DNA from 3 places in the Bradyrhizobium sp. 76 genome. Region 1 is predicted to be linked to each of the others. Evidence: predicted binding sites of a transcription regulator. Region 1 holds the regulator's gene; each other region holds the start of a gene.
The links. Region 1 encodes LexA, which represses DNA repair genes until DNA is damaged. Its sites were predicted from a motif close to TGTTCNNNNTGTGTTCNG; they were not measured.
Positions count from the first base shown of each region.

Region 1 (6,960 bases):
GCGCTTGCCGCGGTGCTGGCGGGTGCAGAGCCGCTGCCGGAAGAAATGATCTCCCTCGACCAGGCCTACCATCGCGTGCTCGCGCGTGACGTCGCGGCGCGGCGCACGCAGCCGCCGCAGGCGATGTCGGCGATGGACGGCTACGCGGTGCGAGCGGCCGATGCCGCGACGATCGATTCGGAGCTCACCATCATCGGCGAAGTCGCGGCGGGCCGACCGTTCGCGGGGATGGTCGGCGCCGGCGAGGCCGTGCGGATCTTCACCGGCGGCGTCGTTCCCGGTGGCGCGGACGCCGTCGTGATCCAGGAGGACACCGTCGCCGCCGGCAAGCGTATCACGATCAAGGAAGCCGCGATCGCCGGTCGGCACATTCGCCCCGCCGGCGTCGATTTCCGCGAGGACGACGTGCTCCTGCGCAAGGGAAGCCGTCTCACCGAGCGCGACCTCGCGCTCGCCGCCGGGATGAATCATCCGCACCTTGCCGTTTGCGGGCGTCCGAAGGTCGCGATTCTCGCCACCGGCGACGAACTGGTGATGCCGGGCAGCACGCCCGGCCACGGCCAGATCGTCTATTCCAACGGCTACGCCCTGCACGCGCTCGCCCGCAGCGAAGGCGCCGAGACCATCGACCTCGGTATTGCCGCCGACACGCTGGAGGCCACCACCGCCGGCATCCGCCGCGCCCGTGAGAGCGGCGCCGACATCCTGATCACGACCGGAGGCGCATCGGTCGGCGACCACGATCTGGTCCAGCAGGCACTGCGGGACGAAGGCATCGCGATGGCGTTCTGGAAGATCGCGATGCGGCCAGGCAAGCCGATGATGCACGGGCGGCTCGGCGCAATGGGCGTGATCGGTCTGCCGGGCAATCCCGTGTCGTCCTACGTGTGCGCTTTCCTGTTCATGGTGCCGCTGATTCGTGCCCTGTCGGGCCGTTCAGTGATTCACCATCGCCGTGAGCGCGCCGTGCTCGGCCGCGACGTCAGCGCCAACGACCAGCGCGAGGACTATCTGCGCGCGCATCTGGAGGAGCGCGACGATGGCACACGCGTCGTTCTTCCCGTCAATCATCAGGACTCTTCGCTGCTTGCGAATCTCGCTGCAGCGCAGGTACTTCTCGTGCGCGCACCGTTCGCGCCGAAGGCCGAAGCCGGCACGGCTTGCGAAGTGTTGCGGCTCCCTGTCTGAGCGCCCCGGCAATGCGCGTTCCGCCAACTTTGCTCTGTTCACGGTAAATTAAGCAGTTGCGGAACATGTATCGAACATATAGTGTCCGTTCATGATTTGTTTCGAGCATGTAGCGGCATATTGCCGAATTCAGCGTCTCGGAATCGGACGACATCAACCGGGGGACTTTGGTCGAGATGTTAACGCGCAAACAATACGAGCTTCTGCGGTTCATCAGTGAACGTCTGAAGGAAAGCGGCGTACCGCCCTCCTTCGACGAGATGAAGGATGCGCTCGACCTGCGCTCGAAGTCGGGCATCCATCGCCTGATCACGGCGCTCGAGGAGCGTGGCTTTATCCGACGCCTGCCCAACCGCGCCCGTGCGATTGAAGTCATCAAGCTGCCGGAGCTCCAGGCAGCCGCAGGCAGCCGCCGCGGCTTCACGCCGAGCGTCATCGAGGGCAATCTCGGCAAGGTGCGCGCGAGCTCCAGCCTGCCCGCGGACGAGGGCGAACGTCCCGTCGCGGTGCCGGTGATGGGTCGCATCGCGGCCGGCACGCCGATCGAGGCGTTGCAGACCCGCAGCCATACTATCAGCGTACCGCCTGACATGCTCGGCTCGGGCGAGCATTACGCGCTCGAAGTGCGCGGTGATTCCATGGTCGAGGCCGGCATCCTTGACGGCGACATGGCGCTGATTCAGCGCAACGAGAGCGCCGATACAGGGGACATCGTGGTGGCGCTGATCGACGACGAGGAAGCGACGCTGAAGCGCTTCCGCCGTCGCGGCGCCTCGATCGCGCTCGAGCCCGCCAACGCGGCCTATGAGGTCCGCATCCTGCCGCCCAACCGGGTGAAGATTCAGGGCAAGCTGATCGGGCTTTACCGGAAGTACTGATACCGGGCGTCCTTGATACCGGGAGTACTTCATACCGGAGGTGCTTGGCGCCGCGTGCGCTTCCGATCGGCATCGCCGGTCAGGGATTGGAGCGGATCATCGTCCGCTCCGGCTGGGTAGTCTTTCTGGTTCTGCACAGACTATCCGGCCCCTCCTTCGGCGCTGGCTCCTCGCGACGCCCACGAAGCGGAACTGGTTCGCGGCGCAAGTGTTCGAGGAAACAGCGGCCAGCGATCAAGCTCGACCGTGGCAGTCAAGCCGGCGATATTCGCGCACGCGCCTCCCGAATGCATCGCAACTCGCTTTGTTCCTATTGAATTCGGGAAAGATAATGTGATCGCGGCTCGCGGAAACCAGCCGCAGATTTGCCCACAACCAAGCAGAGCTTCATGCTTCAACTCTGATAGAGGCCTGCGCCTCGATTAAGAGACGCGGGTTGCTATCCCAGCATGAGGAGCACCCGATGTGTGACTACAGCCTGCATGCCGTCGCGTCGCGCCCCGCCGAAGTCGGCGAGACGATCGTCACGACAAGCTTCCGCGGCACCTCGACGCGCGGCTTCGCCTCGGCAGCCGATCCGTCTGTTGCCGTCTGCCTGCTGCCGGGAACGGAGCTCGCCTTCGCCGACGACGTTCGCTACGACAATCGCTGGATCTGGACGCGCACCATCAATTCCCGCGTGGGCAAGTTCGGCAAGATCGATCCGCACGTTCCCGACCGCCATCACGACGCGATCGAATTCCCCGACGGCAAATATGTGCTGGTGACGCAGCTCGTCGAAGGCCAGCGCGCGACCGTGCTGCAACTGCCTGTGACCCAGCCGGTGACGGAGCGCGAGCACAAGGCGCAGGTCATCGTCGACAGGCAGCCGACCGTCACGCGCCTGCCGATCGGCTGACGCAGCCGGCTACGAGGTCGGAGGTCAAGATTGAATCGCCGTCGCCGGCCGTGGCCGGCGAGATGGCGCGGTTTGCGCCCAGTGAATCCGAGCAGATGCACCAATCCACTGCATTGCTCCGCACCGTCAGATCAATCGTCGGCCTGCAAGTCGGTCTCCGCCGGCGTTGCGTCCTTGATGCGGGGTGCGATCGCCTTGGGCGCAAGGCTGCCGTCGAAATCACCCTCGCCTGCGCCGGCTGGCAACGAGGGGCGGCTCGCGCCTCTCGCCCTCACCGCCTGAACCACAAAGCCGTCACCACGCTGCGTTAGCGCCAGCGCACTCTGGCTGGCGAGCCGTTGCCGATCGACCACCATCGCCGCGCAATCGGGCGGCGCGGGGCGTGTCGTCACCACCAGCGCGGCCCGACTACAATCGTCCGCGAGAGCGTCGACGCGCAGTGCCAGCGCGACCAACCTCCCGTCGGCCAGTGGCGTCACGCAGCCCGATTCGTCACAGGACACGCCATCGGCCAGCGAGGCTCTGCCGGCATCGCGCGGATCTGCGTCGGCAGCGAGCCACTCCTTGAGCAGAAAGCTGTCCTTGCTCGTCCTGATCAGGTGCAGATGTCCGTCCCTGCCCCGCACCGCGACGCTGGCGCCATCCCCGGCAATCAGGATGTCGGGCTGCCGCGCCGACAGTCCCCAGAGGATCGCTGCCAGCAGGACCAGGGCGCCGGACCAGCGTAGCGGCGTGCGCAACAAGCCTAGCACAATGATTCCCAGGCTCGCCGCGATCAGCGGCGTGATCCCGAACGCCGGGATGCGGCCGACCGCGCCCGGTAAGGCCGCGACCCAGCGCGAGACCGCGACCATCCACTCGATGCCGATCCCCATCAGCCACCAGAACACGCTGTCCAGCCCGAACGGCGCAGCAAGCAGCCCCAACAATCCCGCCGGCATCACCAGCGCCGAGACCACCGGCATCGCGCCGAGATTGGCAAGCACGCCAAACGGCGTGACACGGTGGAAATGGAAAGCGGCGTAGGGCGTGGTCGCAAGTCCCGCAATCAGCGAGGCCATGAACAGCATCGCGATCTCGCGGCCACCCCACATCGCAATGCGCGCGGTCGCCGAATGGTCCGGCGAGGCAAACAAATTGGGCATGCCGATCTGCACCAAGGCGACGAGCCCGAGCGTTGCCGCAAACGACATCTGAAAACTCGGATGCACCAGTGCTTCCGGCGCGACCGCCAGCACGATCAGCGCGGCGACAGCAAGCGTGCGAAAGGTGATGGCGCGGCGATCGACCATCACCGCGATCAGCACTACCGCCGTCATGAAGAACGATCTTTGCGTTGCGACCTCCGCGCCCGACAGCAGCAGGTAGAACGCAGCAGCGACCAGCGCGGCGGCCGCCGACCATTTCTTGATGGCGAAGCCGGCCGCAAGTCCCGGGATCAGAGCGAGCAGCGCCCGCACCGCGAAGAACACGACACCGGCAACGACGGCCATGTGATAACCGGAAATCGAGAGCACGTGGCCGAGACCGGAGATGAACATCGCATCGTTGACGGGCGTGGTGATCGCATCGCGCCGCCCGGTAAGCAGCGCGGTCGCGATCGCCCGGTTGTCGCCGTCGAGCGTCGCCCGGATGCGGGCATCGATCGCATCGCGCAGGCCTTGCATGAAGGCCGCATAACGCAGCCGCAAGCCGGCGGTCTCAGGCGGCGGCGCCACCGTGATTGCGCCCATCGCGAAGCCGGAGGCGCCGATGCCCTGGAAGAACATGTCACGCGAAAAGTCGTAGCTGCCGGGCCGCACCGGCGCGAGCGGCGGCATCAACCGTGCCTTCAGCTGAACGAAGCTACCGACCTCCGGCGCGGTGCCTTTGCGGACCGACAGGCGCACGCGCTCAAGCCTGACGTCGCTGCGTTGCGCCTCCATCGCAGTGACGCGCAGCACGAAACGATCGGTACGCTCGCGGATGTCGCGAGCCTCGACAAAGCCCGACAACGACACCGAATAGAGCGCCTTTGCCAGCACCGGGTGGGCGATGCGCGCCGTCTTCCAGGTCGCGACGGCAAAGCCGGCCGCGACCGCCGCGATCATGATGGCTGGGGCGAACAGCCGGCTCCGCCGCAACAGAGCCGCGCCAAGCAGGAGTGCGATGGCGGTCGTGGCAACGACCCACAGTACTGGCTCGTGATCGGCAGAGAAATAAAGCGCGATGCCGCAGCCAAACGCTACGGGCACCCACGGCAACAGCCGCCCGGCGCCAGCCTCGGCGCGTAGCCATGCGCGGAGGGTCTCGGCCAGCGATGTCCAGAGGTCGAGGCCTGCAGGCGCGAGGCCGCCCGCGGACGCGGTGCGGCCCGCGGGCCACGTCCCTGCGATCCCCTGCGACCGTACCGGCCGGCCCGGCTCCGCCATTTCGTGCACTCGATGATACGCAACGAAGTCAGAAGCTACCGGAACGTGCAGGCGGGCGGATAGCGGTACGGATCAGGAACGAAAGGTTGCGATCGCTACTTTTCCTCTTCCATCGTCACAGCGACATCGGCCTTGGCCGACAGCCGGACCTTGTTGCCCTCGATATCGGCGACGAGGCCCTTGTCGATGAAGTGATGATGCCCCTTGTGGCTGCCCTCGCCGCTGTCCTTCTTGGTCAGCTTGATGCGATTGCCTTCGACCTTGTCGACGGTGCCGATGTGGACGCCGTCGGCGCCGATGACTTCCATATGCTCTGCGATGTTCTGCATGGTGGGTTCCTTATTGGGCCCACCCCAACGCGCGAGGTGCATGTTCGTTCTCTCACGAGGATGACGAAGTCGTGTGCTCCACCGGTCAGATCAGCGGCGCCTGCGACGAAGCATGGTGATTGACGATCTTCCAGTCGCCGTCCTCGCGCATGATGACCCAGCTCATCTTGACCGAGAAATCGGGGCGTTCGCCGGCGAGATCGAACGAGATGCTCGCGGCCATATTGATCAGATCAGGACCTGCCTGCGCCGCCTTCACCTCGGAAAATAACGCGCTCGGCTTGCGCCAGCGTGGCAGGCCGTTGAAATAGTCTGCGACGCCGTCCCTGCCCCGGTAGAGCTTTGGGTTGGAGCCGAAGAAGAACGCATTCTTCGAATACAGAGACGAGAGTGCCGCGGCGTCGAGCGTGGCGAAGCCGGCGCGCCATTTCGCGATGATGGCGGAAACGATGGCGTCGGCTTCGTCTCTCATTGTGGTCCCTCAGCCTTTGGCAACTTCCTTCGCGAACGTGTCGCGCAGACCGATGGTCCTGGAAAACACCGGTCTGCCGTGCGTCGAGTCCTTGTCGCGCACGAAATAGCCCTGGCGCTCGAACTGCATCGGCTCGGTCGAATTGCTCTCGGCGACCGATGCTTCGACGCGGGCATCAGCGAGAATTTCCCGCGACTGCGGATTGAGGTCGGCCGCAAAATTCGAGGCGTCCGGGCTCGGATTGGCAAACAGCTGGTTGTAGACGCGGATTTCCGCGGGCACGGATGTTGCCGCCGACAGCCAGTGCATGGTGGCCTTGACCTTGCGGCCATCGGGCGCGTTACCGCCCTTGGTCGCGGGATCGTAGGTGCAGCGCAGCTCCACCACCTCGCCGGCCTCGTTCTTGATCACGCCGGTGCACTTGACGAAATAGGCGTAGCGCAGCCGCACCTCGTTGCCCGGCGACAGACGGAAGAATTTTTTCGGCGGGTTCTCCATGAAGTCGTCCTGCTCGATATAGAGCTCGCGGCCGAACGTGATCTTGCGCGTGCCGGCGGAGGGATCGTCCGGATGGTTGATCGCCTCGAGCTCCTCGGTCTGCCCCTCCGGGTAGTTCTCGATCACGACCTTGAGCGGCTTCAGCACCGCCATGCGCCGCTGCGAGGTGCGGTTGAGCTCCTCGCGGATGCAGAATTCGAGCATGCCGACGTCGACAACGCTGTTGGCCTTCGCCACGCCGATGCGCTTGACGAATTCGCGAAGGGCGGCCGGCGGCACGCCGCGG
Region 1 is NZ_JADPIS010000015.1:607,039-613,998, reverse strand. Features, by position in the region: gene glp (gephyrin-like molybdotransferase Glp) at 1-1,188, shown strand, start outside; gene lexA (transcriptional repressor LexA) at 1,365-2,066, shown strand; gene IVB48_RS03825 (hypothetical protein) at 2,530-2,964, shown strand; gene IVB48_RS03820 (ComEC/Rec2 family competence protein) at 3,096-5,375, opposite strand; gene IVB48_RS03815 (DUF2171 domain-containing protein) at 5,471-5,704, opposite strand; gene IVB48_RS03810 (nuclear transport factor 2 family protein) at 5,790-6,176, opposite strand; gene IVB48_RS03805 (glutamine--tRNA ligase/YqeY domain fusion protein) at 6,186-6,960, opposite strand, start outside.

Region 2 (6,960 bases), on a different contig from region 1:
CGGCGAATCCGCCACCTTCATCGCCGGCGGCGAATTCCCCATTCCGTCCGGCTATGCCTGCGATCCCGTCACCCACGTTTGCACCACCCAGATCACCTACAAGAAGTTCGGCATCTCCCTGAACTTTACCCCGGTGGTATTGAGCGAGGGCCGGATCAGCCTGCGCGTCATGACCGAGGTGTCCGAGCTGTCGAACCAGAGCGCCATCACGGTCACCCAGGCGCTGTCCTCGAACTCGACCAACTCGATCACAATCCCGTCGATCCAGACCCGCCGCGCCGAAACGACGCTGGAAATTCCCTCGGGCGGCTCGATGGCGATGGCCGGCCTGATCCAGCAGCAGACCAAACAGGCGATCAACGGCCTGCCCGGCGTCGACCAGGTGCCGATCATCGGCGCGCTGTTCCGCAGCCAGGACTTCGTCAACAACGAGACCGAGCTGATGGTGATCGTGACGCCCTATGTGGTGCGCGCGGTGGCTCAGAAGGAGCTGTCCCGACCCGACGACGGCTTCGCGCCGGCGTCCGATGCCCAGACCGCGCTACTCGGCCGCATGAACCGCCTCTATGGCATCGCGCGCCGCGTCGATCCGATCGCGGGCACGCCCGGTGATTTCGGCTTCATCATCGACTGATGACGAACGGACGGCTTGGGAACGGGGCAAGAGACGGGGCACGAGGGGATGAAGCGATGACGAAGACCATGGCCGATCGACGTCGCAAGTTGAGCGTCGCGCTGGCACTGACGGGGCTCTCCGTCATGCTGGGCGCGTGCAACACCACCGGCGAGGTCGTCACCCAGACGGTGCCGACCGACTATCGTCAGCGTCACCCGATCGCGGTCGAGGAAGCCAAGAAGTCGATCGTGATCTTCGTCGGCAAGGCTCGCGGCGGCCTCTCGGCCGCGCAGCACGCGGACGTCGCCGGCATTGCCCGGGACTGGGTGCGCGAAGGTACCGGCTCGGTCGTCGTCGACGTCCCCGTCAACGCCGCGAATTCGCGGGCGGCGGCAGCGACCTATCACGAAATCCGTTCCGTGCTCGCCTCCGGCGGCGTACCCGCGCGTGCCATCGTCCAGCATCCCTATCGGCCCGAGGATCCCGGACTGCTGCCCACCATCCGTCTGAGCTATTCCCGGATCGCCGCGGTCGCGGGCCCCTGCGGGCTGTGGCCGGAAGATCTCGGCCCCTCCATCCTCGACCCCGGCTACAACGAGAACCGGCCCTATTTCAATCTGGGCTGCGCCAGCCAGCGCAACCTCGCGGCCATGATCGACAATCCGGCCGACCTCGAGCAGCCGCGATCCGAGACGCCGGCCTATAACGCACGGCGTGACGTGGCCTTCGAGCGCTATCGTAAGGGCACGCCGATCGCGACCATGAATCCAGACGCCGACAAGGCCAAACTCAGCGATACAGGCAGATGACACGCGTCCACGACGAAGAAGCGGACGATCCGCAGCACCCCGAGGAACACATTGCGCCGGTTCCTCGCATCTCCGTGCAGGCCTTTTGCGAGACCGAGCAGACGCTCGCCGCGGTGACCGCGGCCGGGCAGGATCGCCGCCTCGCCAAGGCGCATCTCACCGCCAAGGATGGTGGCCTAGCTGCGGCAATCGAAGTCTATGAAACGATGCCGACGCCGAACGTCATCGTGATCGAATCCGACGGCACGCGCGACATCCTCGAGGGCCTCGACGACCTCGCCGGCGTCTGCGATCCCGGCACCCGCGTGGTCGTGATCGGCAATCCCAACGACACCGCGCCCTATCGCGAGCTGGTCCGCCGCGGCGTCAACGACTATGTGGTGGGACCGGTCGAGACGCTCGACGTCGTCCGCTCGATCTGCAGCCTGTTCTCGGCGTCCGAAACCATCATCACCGGCCGCGTCATCGCGGTGGTCGGCGCCAAGGGCGGTGTCGGCGCCTCCACCGTCGCGCACAATGTGGCCTGGACCATCGCCCGCGACCTCGCACTCGATTCCGTCGTGATCGATCTCGACCTCGCCTTCGGCACCGCGGGTCTCGACTACAACCAGGACCCCGTGCAGGGCATCGCCAATGCGGTGCTGTCGCAGGATCGGCCGGACACGGCCCTGATGGAGCGTCTGCTCTCCAAATGCACCGAGCGTCTCAGCCTCCTTGCCGCGCCTGCCACCCTTGACCGCGTCTACGATTTCGGCGCGGAGGCCTTCGACGCGGTGTTCGACACGCTGCGCATGACCACGCCCTGCATCGTGCTCGACGTTCCCCATCAATGGTCGGGCTGGACGCGACGCGCGCTGGTCAACGCGGACGACATCGTGATCGTGGCCGAGCCCGATCTTGCGAACCTGCGCAACACCAAGAACATGCTGAACGTGTTGAAGGCGGCGCGGCCGAACGACCGGCCACCGCTCTACTGCATCAACCAGGTCGGCATGCCCAAGCGTGCGGAGATCGAGGTCAAGGCCTTCGCCAAGACCATGGAGAGCCAGCCGATCGCGGTTATCCCGTTCGATTCGAAGCTGTTCTCGACCGCGGCCAACAACGGCCAGATGATCGCGGAGGTCTCCAAAAGCCACCGCACCACCGAACTGTTCCAGAACATGGCGAACCGCCTTGCCGGGCGCGGCGAGGTGAAGAAGCCGAAGCGCTCGCTGCTCGGACCGCTGCTGAAGAAGCTGAAGGGTAGGTCGGGGCGCGGGTCAGCCCCGCATCGCAAGGCATCCTGAGCAAGGCATCCTGACGCGCGAGGGCGGGTTACTTCTCCGCCCGCTGCTGCTTCTTCACCAGCAACTGCCGCAGCGCCGTGACCTTTGCCGCCGCCTGATCCGGCGGCAGGTCGGCCTTCACGATGGTTTCGGCCTCGGCCTGCTTTCCTTCCAGTCCCAGTACGAGCGCGAGATTGGCGCGCACGCGGAGATCGGCGGGATTGCGCGCGTGCGCCCGGCGCATCGTTTCCTCTGCCCGCGGCAGATTGTTCTGCAGCATGTAGGACAGTCCGAGATTGGACAGCACCGACGGCTCGTCCGGCACGATCTTGAGCGCGGCGGCGTAATATTGCTGCGCTTCCTCGTTGCGGCCGAGTTGATCGAGCGCGGCGCCCTGCGCCGACAGGATATGCCAGTCGGGATCCTCGGGCGAATGCGCGCGGCCGAGGACGTCGAACGCCTGCTGGAAACTGCCGCTGTCGGCGAGCGCGCGGCCGTAGCCTGCGAGCAGCGCCTTGTTGCTGGAATGGGCGAGCACGGCCTGCTCCAGCACCGCGAGCGCCTGCGCGCGCTGGCCGGTCTGGCGCAACGCCTTGCCGTATTCGAGCGCGACGTTGGGATCGCCAGGCTTGGCGCGATAGCGCTCGCGCAGCGCGTCCATGTCCGGCCTCACGTCCGGCTTGGTGTCGGCCCTGCCAGCCGTTTCCGACTTTCCGCCGAGCGCGCCGGTGATGTCCTCGATGCCAGTGGTCTGACAGCCGCCAAGAGCCAGGATCAGAAGCGCGGAAAACAGATATCTCGCCGGAGGAGAGGCGACGGACAAACGCTTGGACATACTCTGATCACTCGGCGACTGATCAGAGATGCTTACCGATTAACGCTAAAGTCCCGTTAAGGCGGGGCGCTTGCGCGGCTCAGTCGGTGAATTCAGCGCCGAACTCGCAGCCGATGCGCCAGCGCAGGCGGCACTGCCGGGAATAGTCGGGCGCGAAGATGATGGTGAATTGCGGCGGCACTTCCAGGAACTCCGCCACCACTTTCACGCCGCCATCCGAAATATCCGTGATCGTGCAATCCCGCGGCAGCGAACCCGCGCCAAAGTGAATCTTGGCGAGCCGTGTGCACATCCGTCGTTCGCTTCTCCGGCGATTTGCAAGCATTTGAATTGTTCACCCGTTAGACCACGGCCCATCCCGCACCCCTAGGAGTAGCGGACATTCGTTGGGATGTGCTGAGCAGAGCAGCTTGCATTCGAGGCGTAGTGTCTTCGTCGTGTTTACGATCAGTTAGGGCCTTCCGGCTCCTGGGCATGTTCCTGTATTGTTCTTGCAAGAGCCGGCCCGCTCTGCTACCCCTAATTGTGCAACAGGGCAGGCTGGTTCGGGCATGGTTCAGCGGGTTTCTACCGTCGCCTTTGAGGGGATCGAGGCCCGCGCGGTCGACGTGCAGGTGCAGGTCGCGCCGGGTCTTCCGGCCTTCGCGATCGTCGGTCTCCCGGACAAGGCGGTGTCGGAGGCACGTGAGCGGGTCCGCTCGGCGCTGATCGCCTCGGGGCTGGCGCTGCCGGCGCGGCGGATCACCGTCAATCTCGCGCCCGCCGATCTGCCCAAGGAGGGCAGCCATTATGACCTGCCGATCGCGCTTGGGCTGATGGGGGCGATCGGAGCGATCCCGCCGGATGCGCTGACCGGCTTCACTGTTCTGGGCGAGCTTGGCCTCGACGGATCGATCGCGCCGGTGGCCGGTGTTCTTCCCGCCGCGATCGGCGCCAATGTGCGCGAGGAGGGCCTGATCTGTCCGGCGGCTTGCGGCTCGGAAGCGGCGTGGGCGAGTCCGGACATCCAGATCATCGCCGCGAGTTCGCTGATCCAGATCGCCAACCACTTCAAGGGAACGCAGGTGCTGTCGCGGCCTGTGCCGAAGGTGCATGAAGCCGCTGCCTCGCCGCTCGACCTGCGCGACATCAAGGGACAGGAGAGCGCCAAGCGGGCGCTGGAGATCGCGGCCGCCGGCGGTCATCACCTGCTCATGATCGGCGCGCCGGGCGCCGGCAAATCGATGCTGGCGGCACGCCTGCCCTCGATCCTGCCACCGCTGTCACCGGGCGAGTTGCTCGAGGTCTCGATGATCGCCTCTGTTGCCGGCGAGATCGAGGGCGGCGCGCTGACGGCGCGGCGGCCGTTCCGATCGCCGCATCATTCCGCCAGCATGGCCGCGCTCACCGGCGGCGGCATGCGCGCCCGGCCCGGCGAGATCTCGCTCGCGCATCAGGGCGTGCTGTTCCTCGACGAGCTCCCCGAATTCGATCCGCGCGTGCTGGATTCGTTGCGCCAGCCGCTGGAGAACGGCGAGGTCTCGGTGTCCCGCGCCAATCACCGCGTCACCTATCCCGCGCGCTTCATGCTGGTCGCCGCGATGAATCCCTGCCGCTGCGGCAATGCGTTCGAGCCCGGCTATGCCTGCAAGCGCGGCCGCATCGATCGCTGCACCGACGACTACCAGGCCCGCATCTCCGGGCCACTGATGGACCGCATCGATTTGCGCATCGAGGTTCCCGCGGTGACCGCCGCCGATTTGATCCTGCCGCCGCCGGCAGAGGGCTCAGCCGAAGTCGCCGCGCGCGTGGCGGCGGCGCGCGACATCCAGCTCGCACGCTACGCGAATGCCGGCCTGCCGAAGGTTCGCACCAATGCCGAAGCGCCGGCCTCGGTGCTGGAGGAGATCGCCAAGCCGGATGCGCAAGGCCAGAAGCTCCTGCGCGACGCCGCCGAGACCATGCGGCTGTCGGCGCGTGGCTATCACCGCGTGCTCCGGGTGGCGCGCACGCTCGCCGATCTCGACGGCGCCGACAAAATCGGCCGTCTGCACCTCGCCGAGGCGCTGTCCTACCGCGCGCTCGCGGAAGATGTGCGGCAGCTGGCGTGAGCGATGCGCCGCCGCAGCTTTCTCGACAACATCACCATGCCCGAGATTGATCATGACCGATGCGAATGCCTGCACCATCAGATTTGTTCGTGCGTCCCAATATGCCGATTGGCTGAGGTCGTACGAGCTGTGGGTCAACGGGACCAGCGTTGGGAAGCTTGCACGCAACGACGTGTTGGAGATCACGCTGCCGGCCGGCACCTGCACGATCGATGCGAGCATTGATTGGGGCAGGAGCCAGCCGCTCGTCGTTCGCAGCAGTCCCGGCCAAACCGTCGAGATCGAGGTCAGGAACAGGTGGGGTGCCTGGGCGGCGCTGTGGGCGATCAGCTTTGGCAAGAACAGCTATTTGGTTCTCACTGAAGTCGAGCGAAAAACCAACAAAAGCGCCTAACCGACCGAGACTCTCATCCCCCGATACCGGCATCAACCCGGCGGTAACGAGTTTCCTTTACGCTCTGCAAACCATAAGGCCCATCAGTTCCCGTACAGGGCCTGGCGAGTAGCGTGTCATGTTGCGTTTCAAGATCCTGGCCTCGGTTGCTCCCCTGTTGGCGGCGGCGGTGTTTGCCCGCAGTGAGATCGGATCGGTCTCGCATCCCTGCATCGCCCTCGGCGACACCTCCGTCGAGCTGACGTCGCTGTTCTGGACCGCCGGCGTGCATGTCGCCTTCACCGATGATCCCGCGCGCGCCACGGTGCGGGTTCAGATCACCGAGGATGCGGACGCTGCCGACTTCGCCGTCGTCGACGATGGCCCCGGTTCGGAATCGGAGTCCTGCCAGGCCAACCCCTCGACGCGCCTGATCTCGATTGCGGCGCAGCCCGTCGACGGCGGTCAGGTGATCTATCTCTCCAGTGAGGGGCCGGCGGATTACCGCGTCTATGTGCGCTCGAAGACCTTCTCCCAGCGCGAGGCGGCGGCGCTGATCGTCGGCGCCCGCGGCGGCCACCGCCATCTCCAGGCCGCTTCGCTTTGAACCGCCTCGCTCTGCGCCGTTAACACCTCGTCAACCCTGTTTGGAGGCGGTCGCAGGGCCTCAAACTGTTCGCAAGGTCGACGGCACATCGTCGTTGACAGCGAGCACAGCGTTTTAAGAAAAGAGTCGGGTCGGTGGCGATGGATCGGACGTTCCGGATCAAGGTGCGCATGCGCCGCTTCAGGCGACAGTACCCAAAAATCGCCTTCGCAATCCGCTCCATCATGATCTTCTCGGCGACCTTCGGCGGCGCCTATGGATTTGTCTCCGGCAGCCGGTCCGAGACGTCCGGCTACGATCCCAATGCGTTTGCGATCGGCGTCAGCTTCCTGTTCGCGCTCGCCTGCCTCGGCCTCGCCACGCTC
Region 2 is NZ_JADPIS010000103.1:482,522-489,481, forward strand. Features, by position in the region: gene IVB48_RS28575 (type II and III secretion system protein family protein) at 1-634, shown strand, start outside; gene IVB48_RS28580 (CpaD family pilus assembly protein) at 691-1,425, shown strand; gene IVB48_RS28585 (AAA family ATPase) at 1,422-2,711, shown strand; gene IVB48_RS28590 (tetratricopeptide repeat protein) at 2,740-3,525, opposite strand; gene IVB48_RS28595 (PilZ domain-containing protein) at 3,605-3,850, opposite strand; gene IVB48_RS28600 (YifB family Mg chelatase-like AAA ATPase) at 4,077-5,615, shown strand; gene IVB48_RS28605 (hypothetical protein) at 5,668-6,009, shown strand; gene IVB48_RS28610 (hypothetical protein) at 6,128-6,595, shown strand; gene IVB48_RS28615 (ATP-binding protein) at 6,736-6,960, shown strand, end outside.
Region 2: IVB48_RS28600 (YifB family Mg chelatase-like AAA ATPase) is a predicted target of LexA. The motif match lies at 4,001-4,018, and genes of this name have one in related genera.

Region 3 (6,960 bases), on a different contig from region 1:
GGTCGAGATCCGGATCCAGCTCGACGACGCCGTGATGCGCGTGTTCGCGCAGCGCAGCGCCGCCTATGCCTCGAACTCGGAGATCTTCCTGTTCTGGATGGTCGGAACGTCCTCGATCCTGCTGATCGTCGCGGTGCTATTCCTGCGCAACCAGATCAAGCCGATCCTGCGACTTGCCGACGCCGCTGAAAGTTTTGGCAAGGGCCGCGAGGCGCCGAATTTCCGCCCGCGCGGCGCGCGCGAGGTGCGGCGCGCGTCGGTCGCCTTCCTCGAAATGAAGTCGCGCATCGAGCGGACGATGGAGCAACGCACCGCGATGCTCGCCGGCGTCAGCCACGATCTGCGCACGATCCTGACGCGGTTCAAGCTCGAGCTGGCGCTGATCGGCGACAGCCCAGAAATGGAAGGCATGCGCAAGGACGTCGACGAGATGTCGATGATGCTCGAGGACTACCTCGCGTTTGCCCGCGGCGATTCCGGCGAGCAGTCGCAGCCAACCGACATGGCCCAGGCGCTCGAGGAGCTGCGTAGCGACGCCGAACGCCACGGCCACACGGCGACGGTCGCATTCAACGGGCTGCCCGTGGTCACGGTGAAGCCGGCCTCGTTCAAGCGCTGCCTCGCCAACCTCGTCACCAACGCCGCCCGCTACGGCAAAAGCATCGCCATCACCGGCCAGCGCGATCACCGTTATTTGACCGTGACGGTCGACGACGACGGGCCGGGCATTCCCGCCCATTTGCGCGAAGAGGTGTTCAAGCCGTTCCTGCGGCTGGACAACGCCCGCAACCAAGACGAAGGCGGCACGGGTCTTGGCCTCGCGATCGCCCGCGACATCGCCCGTTCGCACGGCGGCGACATCACGCTTGGCGACAGTCCGATGGGCGGATTAAGAGCGAGCGTGCGGATACCGGTGTAGGCGCGGGACTTCACGCCCCCGTAAGAACGGGGCGAGGGAGTGCACGTGTTTGCGCGGCGATCTCACCTACTTCGGCAACAGCGCTTTCAGCTTGTCCATGTCACGCACGTTCATCTTGAAGCCGCCGGGCATCACGATGTCGCCGGGCTTCTGGTCCGGCTTGCAGGCGCCCAGCCATTTCGCTTCGAGCTGCATGGTCGTGTCGCGGCCTGCCGCGCCGGCGGCGCCGCCTTGCGCGTGCGACGACGTCTTCACCGTATAGGCCGAATTGAAATCGCCGGTGATCTCAGCATGCGAGGTCGTGCTGATGCCGGCGACATTGCACTCGGAATCGCTGACATAACCGGTCGCGGTCTTCTTGATGTCCTGCTTGGCGCAGATCTGCTTCGCCATCGGGGAGATGTTGTTGTTCATCTCCTTGTCGACGGTCTCGTCGGTGCAGTGCTGCATGGTCATCTCGGGCACCGGCGTGCCGGTCCTGACCATCTTCAATTCCCACAGGCCCGCCTTGCGCACCGGCAGGTCGTCAGCGCGGGCGCTGGCTGCCGACAAGACGAGGCAAAGTGCGGAGCCGAGCAAAGCGAGTTTGCGCGTCATGACGGAAGCTCCCGGCTGCGATGGCGGCGTTGCGAAAGCGCCTCAGTAGAGCGTGCGGATCGGCTGGTCGGCGGCGCCATAGGGCACCCAGCGGCAGGAGAACGAGATGTAGCCGCCCTCATAGGCCTGCACCGCCAGGAATTTGGCGACCTTCCCGTAGCGCGCGCAGTGATCGACCGCGACCTGCCGCGCATCGACCTGGGTTGCCATCGAATAGGCGATGATTCCGCCAGTGTCGTTGCCCTTGAACGGAGGCACCGGAAGCAGATCGGCGCGCGCCGACTGGCTCGCCATCATACCCAAGGCAAGTAGGCCCGCGGCCGCAATGATTCGCATTCCCGTCACTCCGATTGGTTGGCGGCAGTTTACGGTGTCGGCGCGGCGGTGGAAAGAACGGATGGCCGGTCCAACGCAGCATTGCGGTCAACTCGTCGGCAAGTGTTGCCGCGCTGCACTTGACCTCCTCCGGCCTTCACGGCACCGTCCGACCCTTGCAGATCATGCTGTCTGGATCATCCATGCGCGCCTCGACCTTCCTGAAATCGCTCCGCTTTGCCGCCGTGCTCGGCCTCCTGTTCGGGGCGCTGTCGCTCGGTGAGGCCAGGGCCGCCAATCCGCTGGAGCTGAATTTCTGGCTGAGCGGGCCGCGTTATGACGGCAACGTCTCCGAATGCGACCGGGCGCTGCCGACGATCGCCAGCCAGTTCTGGGAGAAAGAAAGCTCGTTCTGGAATTCCTCGTTGAAGATCACCGGCTTCGCCGCGGTTCACGAGACCGCGTTCCGGCCCTGGGCATCGGACAACATCCCTCGCCGCTATTGCACCGGCGAGGCCATGCTCACGGACGGCAAGATGCGCAAGGTGCACTTCTCCATCGTCGAGGATGGCGGCTTCGCCGGCTACGGCCAGGGCGTCGAATGGTGCGTGGTCGGGCTCGACCGCAACTGGGCCTACAACCCGGCCTGCCGCGCCGCCAAGCAATAATTGCTCTGATCCGGACCGATCAGGCGGCCCAACGATGGTCGCCCAAAATTTGTTCTTGAAATGTTCCTATCGCCTGCTAGGCTCGTCTGCACAGTCTAGTTGAGGGGCGTCGCCATGTTTCATTCCAGATTGCATTCGTTCTCCCGCCTGATGATCTCGCTGACGCTTGCGACCGGGCTGGCTGCGTTGGCCGGCGGCGCAAAGGCCCAGGACAAGCGGCAGAACACGCCCGGCGAGTTCGATTTTTATGTGCTGTCGCTGTCGTGGTCGCCCTCCTTCTGCGAAGAGGCGGCGGAGCGCGGCGGCCGCTCGCAGACCCAGTGCAGCGGACGGCCCTACGCTTTCGTGGTGCACGGTTTGTGGCCGCAATATGAGAATGGTTTTCCGGAATATTGTCAGCGGCCGTCGCCGCGGCTGAACCGCAGCATCGTCTCGTCCATGCTCGATCTGATGCCGGCGCCGGGGCTGATCTTCAACGAATGGGACAAGCACGGCACCTGCTCGGGGCTCGCCGACCGCAGCTATTTCGAGACGATCCGGAAGGCGCGCGCCGCAATCAAGATTCCGGCCGAATATCTCGATTTGTCGCAGGCCAAGACGGTGGCGCCGGCAGAGGTGGAGGAAGCCTTCATCAAGGCCAACCCGGGCCTCAGCAATGCCGCCGTCTCGATCACCTGCAACCGGACGCGGCTATCGGAAGTCCGCATCTGCCTCAGCAAGGACCTGCAATTCCGCGCCTGCGAGGAGATCGACCGCCGCGCCTGCCGTCGCGACCAGGTGGCGATGCCGCCGATCCGGGGTGGGTAGCCCAGGCGTCGTGCCTCTTTGCTCAGGCCGTCACGTGGCGTAGTGCTCTTGCATGAATTACCGCCACGCCTTCCATGCCGGCAGCTTCGCCGATGTCATCAAGCACATCGTGCTGGCGCGCATCATCACCTATCTCCAGGACAAGCCGGGCGCGTTCCGCGTCATCGACACCCATGCCGGCGCCGGCCTCTACGATCTCGAAAGCGACGAGGCGCGTCGCGGCGGCGAGTGGCTGACGGGCATTGCGCGGCTGATGCAGGCGCGGCTGTCGAACGACGCCATGGCGCTGACCAAGCCCTATCTGGACATCGTCCGCGCCTTCAATCCGAAGGGCGAGCTCAAGGCTTACCCGGGCTCGCCGCTGATCGCACGCGGCCTGCTGAGGCCGCAGGACCGCCTCTTGCTCTGCGAGCTCGAGCCGAAGGCGCGCAAGGCGCTGATCGGCGTGCTGCGCCACGACGAACAGGCCCGCGTGGTCGACCTCGACGGCTGGATGGCGCTGCCGGCTTTCGTGCCGCCGAAGGAACGGCGCGGGCTCGTGCTGATCGACCCGCCGTTCGAGGCGAAGGACGAGTTCGAAAAGCTCGAAGAGGCCTTCTCGACGGCTTTCGCGAAATGGCCGACCGGTATCTATGTAATCTGGTATCCCGCCAAGAGCCGGCGCGCCACCGACGCACTGGTGCAATCAGTGGCGCGGCTCGCAGCCGCAGCAAAACCGCCGGGAAAATGCCTGCGCCTCGAATTCAGCGTGGCGCCACAAGCCGACGGCGCAGCCCTCACCTCCAGCGGGCTCTTGATCGTCAATCCCCCTTACACACTGCACGGCGAGCTCAAGACGATCCTGCCCGAGTTGGAAATGCCGCTCGGCCAGGGGGGCGCTGCCAGATTCCGATTAGAGGTACCAAGGCCGTAACACTCCGGCATCTTGGGAAAAATATGCAGGAGCGGTGGTCAATCTGCAGAGAACCGTATTATGCTGTTGCGGTGACTGGCTTTACGTTCCGCTTCCGCGAATGGTTGCGGCGGAGTGAAGGCCTAAGAAAGATCCAGTCGGACCGAATGGTCTGCCCAAGGATGGCCAGCTCCCGGGCTTCGTAAGGCCCGGTCATGTCGTGACGTGCGTCTGCGTCACGACGGAGGAGCAATGAGGGGGAGTTTCCCGATGGCCATGACGGGAACGGTCAAGTTTTTCAACGGTGAGCGCGGCTACGGATTCATCAAACCGGACGACGGGGGCCGCGACGTCTTCGTGCATATTACTGCTGTGGAGCGGGCCGGACTGAAGGACCTTGCCGAAGGACAGCGTATTACTTTCGAAGTCGAACCGGACAAGAAGGGCAAGGGGCCGAAGGCGGTCGATTTGGTCATCCTTCCCTAGCGAGTCCGACGCGAAACACCGGCGCAAAAAAAATCCCGGCCGCGAGCGGCCGGGAGGCTGTAGTCCGGTATTTTCTTCTTTGGGTATCAGAAGTGATAGTTCACGCCTGCGCGCACAACGCTGGCGCTATAGCCGTTTGACACGCCTGTAATCGCGAACTGACTCGTCGACAGATCGATGTAGAGATATTCGAGCTTGGCGCTCCAGTTCGGCGCGAAACCAACTTCGGCGCCGGCACCGATGGTCCAGCCGGCGCTGGTATGCGACTCCGTCCAGCCGAACGTCTGCGCGCGCAGCTCGCCGAAGGCGAGGCCCGCCGTGCCGTAGAACAGCACGTTGCTGAGGGCATAGCCCGCGCGGCCGCGCAGGGTGCCGAACCACGGATTGGAGAACTTCCACGGCGCGAAGGTATCGTCGGCACCGGCGGCCTGGATGTCACCTTCGACACCGAACACCCACGGGCCGGTCTGGAAATTGTAACCGGCCTGAACGCCGCCGACGAAGCCCGACGGTTTTGCGGGATTGTTGTTCACCGAGCCCCATTCGTAGCCGAGATTGGCACCGAGATACGGACCGGCCCAGCTATAGGCGTTGAGCGGCTGATTGACCGTGTAGGGCGCACGCTGCCCGTAATTGAGATCGGCGGCCCCTGCCGAAGCCGTCCAGCCGACTGCAGCCAACGCGGCTGCGCCCACAACGAGCCTCTTCATCACATACTCCAACGCAACTGCCGTCACCGGCGCGATGCCTGCGCCGCGCGAGGCAAAACCGCATGGTTACGGAACCACCACTATTTCGCGTAACATTTATCGAGAGTTTTAAGTTAAAGGCCTGTTAAGCCGGGTTACCGCGCTGTTAACAGGCTTAAGCAAGCGTTACCGGGAACTGCGCCGCCATCCTGTGCGTGCCGCACCGCCGGAACTTCAAATCGGCACCCGCAACGCCTAAATTCGCACCATGGTTCACGATTCCACCGACAATCCGGACGACGCACGTGCGCGCAAACCCGCGCGCGGCAACGCGCCCGACGTCCCGCCCCAGGAGACGGAAGCGGCGCCGCCCGACCTCGATCCCGCCACAGCAAACGGGGACGACGAGGACGACGCACGGCTGCCGGACATCCTGGAAGAGAGCGGCACGGTCGGCGAAGAGCCGCTGGCGACCGGCCACGAGGCGATCGAACGCGCGGTCCGCCTCGCCCCCACCTCGCCCGGCGTCTACCGCATGCTCAATGGGAATGCCGACGTGCTCTATGTCGGCAAGGCCAAGAACGTCAAAAAGCGCCTGTCGAACTATGCGCGCCAGAGTGCGCCGCAGCCGGCGCGCATCCTGCGCATGATCGCCGCCACAGTTACCGTGGAAATCATCTCGACCCACACCGAGACCGAAGCGCTGCTGCTGGAGGCCAACCTCATCAAGCAGCTTCGGCCGCGCTTCAACGTGCAGCTGCGCGACGACAAGTCGTTTCCCTATATCCTGATCACGGGCGACCATTGGGCGCCGCAGATCCTGAAGCATCGCGGCGCGCAGACGCGGCCCGGTCGCTATTTCGGCCCGTTCGCCTCGGCCGGCGCCGTCAACCGCACCATCACCGCGTTGCAGCGCGCATTCCTGATCCGCTCCTGCACGGATTCCTTCTTCGAGAGCCGCTCGCGGCCCTGCCTGCTCTACCAGATCCGCCGTTGCGCCGGCCCCTGCACCCGCGAGATCGACTTCCCCGGCTACACGACCCTGGTGCGCGAGGCGAGCGACTTCCTGTCCGGCAGGAGCCATGCGGTGAAACAGGAGCTTGCCGCCGAGATGGAGAAGGCCTCCGGTGAGCTCGAATTCGAGAGCGCCGCGCTCTACCGCGACCGCCTCGCTGCGTTGTCCGCGATCCAGTCGCAGCAGGGCATCAATCCGCGCACGGTGGAAGAAGCCGACGTGTTCGCCATCCACCAGGAGGGCGGCTTCTCATGTGTCGAGGTGTTCTTCTTCCGCACCGGGCAGAACTGGGGCAACCGCGCCTATTTCCCGCGCGCGGAGAAGACGTATACGCCGGAAGAGGTGCTCGGCTCCTTCCTCGCCCAGTTCTATGACGACAAGCCGCCGCCGAGGAACATCCTGCTCTCGCACGAGATCGAGGAGAGCGAGCTGCTCGCCAACGCGCTGTCGATCAAGGCCGGCCGCAAGGTCGAGGTGTCCACGCCGAAGCGCGGCGAGAAGAAGGAGCTCGTCACCCACGCGCTCACCAACGCGCGCGAGGCCCTGGGCCGCAAGCTCGCGGACACCGCGAC
Region 3 is NZ_JADPIS010000102.1:225,405-232,364, forward strand. Features, by position in the region: gene IVB48_RS25000 (ATP-binding protein) at 1-919, shown strand, start outside; gene IVB48_RS25005 (DUF3617 family protein) at 986-1,516, opposite strand; gene IVB48_RS25010 (hypothetical protein) at 1,559-1,852, opposite strand; gene IVB48_RS25015 (hypothetical protein) at 2,035-2,499, shown strand; gene IVB48_RS25020 (ribonuclease T2) at 2,614-3,306, shown strand; gene rlmJ (23S rRNA (adenine(2030)-N(6))-methyltransferase RlmJ) at 3,359-4,219, shown strand; gene IVB48_RS25030 (cold-shock protein) at 4,469-4,684, shown strand; gene IVB48_RS25035 (outer membrane protein) at 4,771-5,394, opposite strand; gene uvrC (excinuclease ABC subunit UvrC) at 5,642-6,960, shown strand, end outside.
Region 3: IVB48_RS25020 (ribonuclease T2) is a predicted target of LexA. The motif match lies at 2,550-2,567, and genes of this name have one in related genera.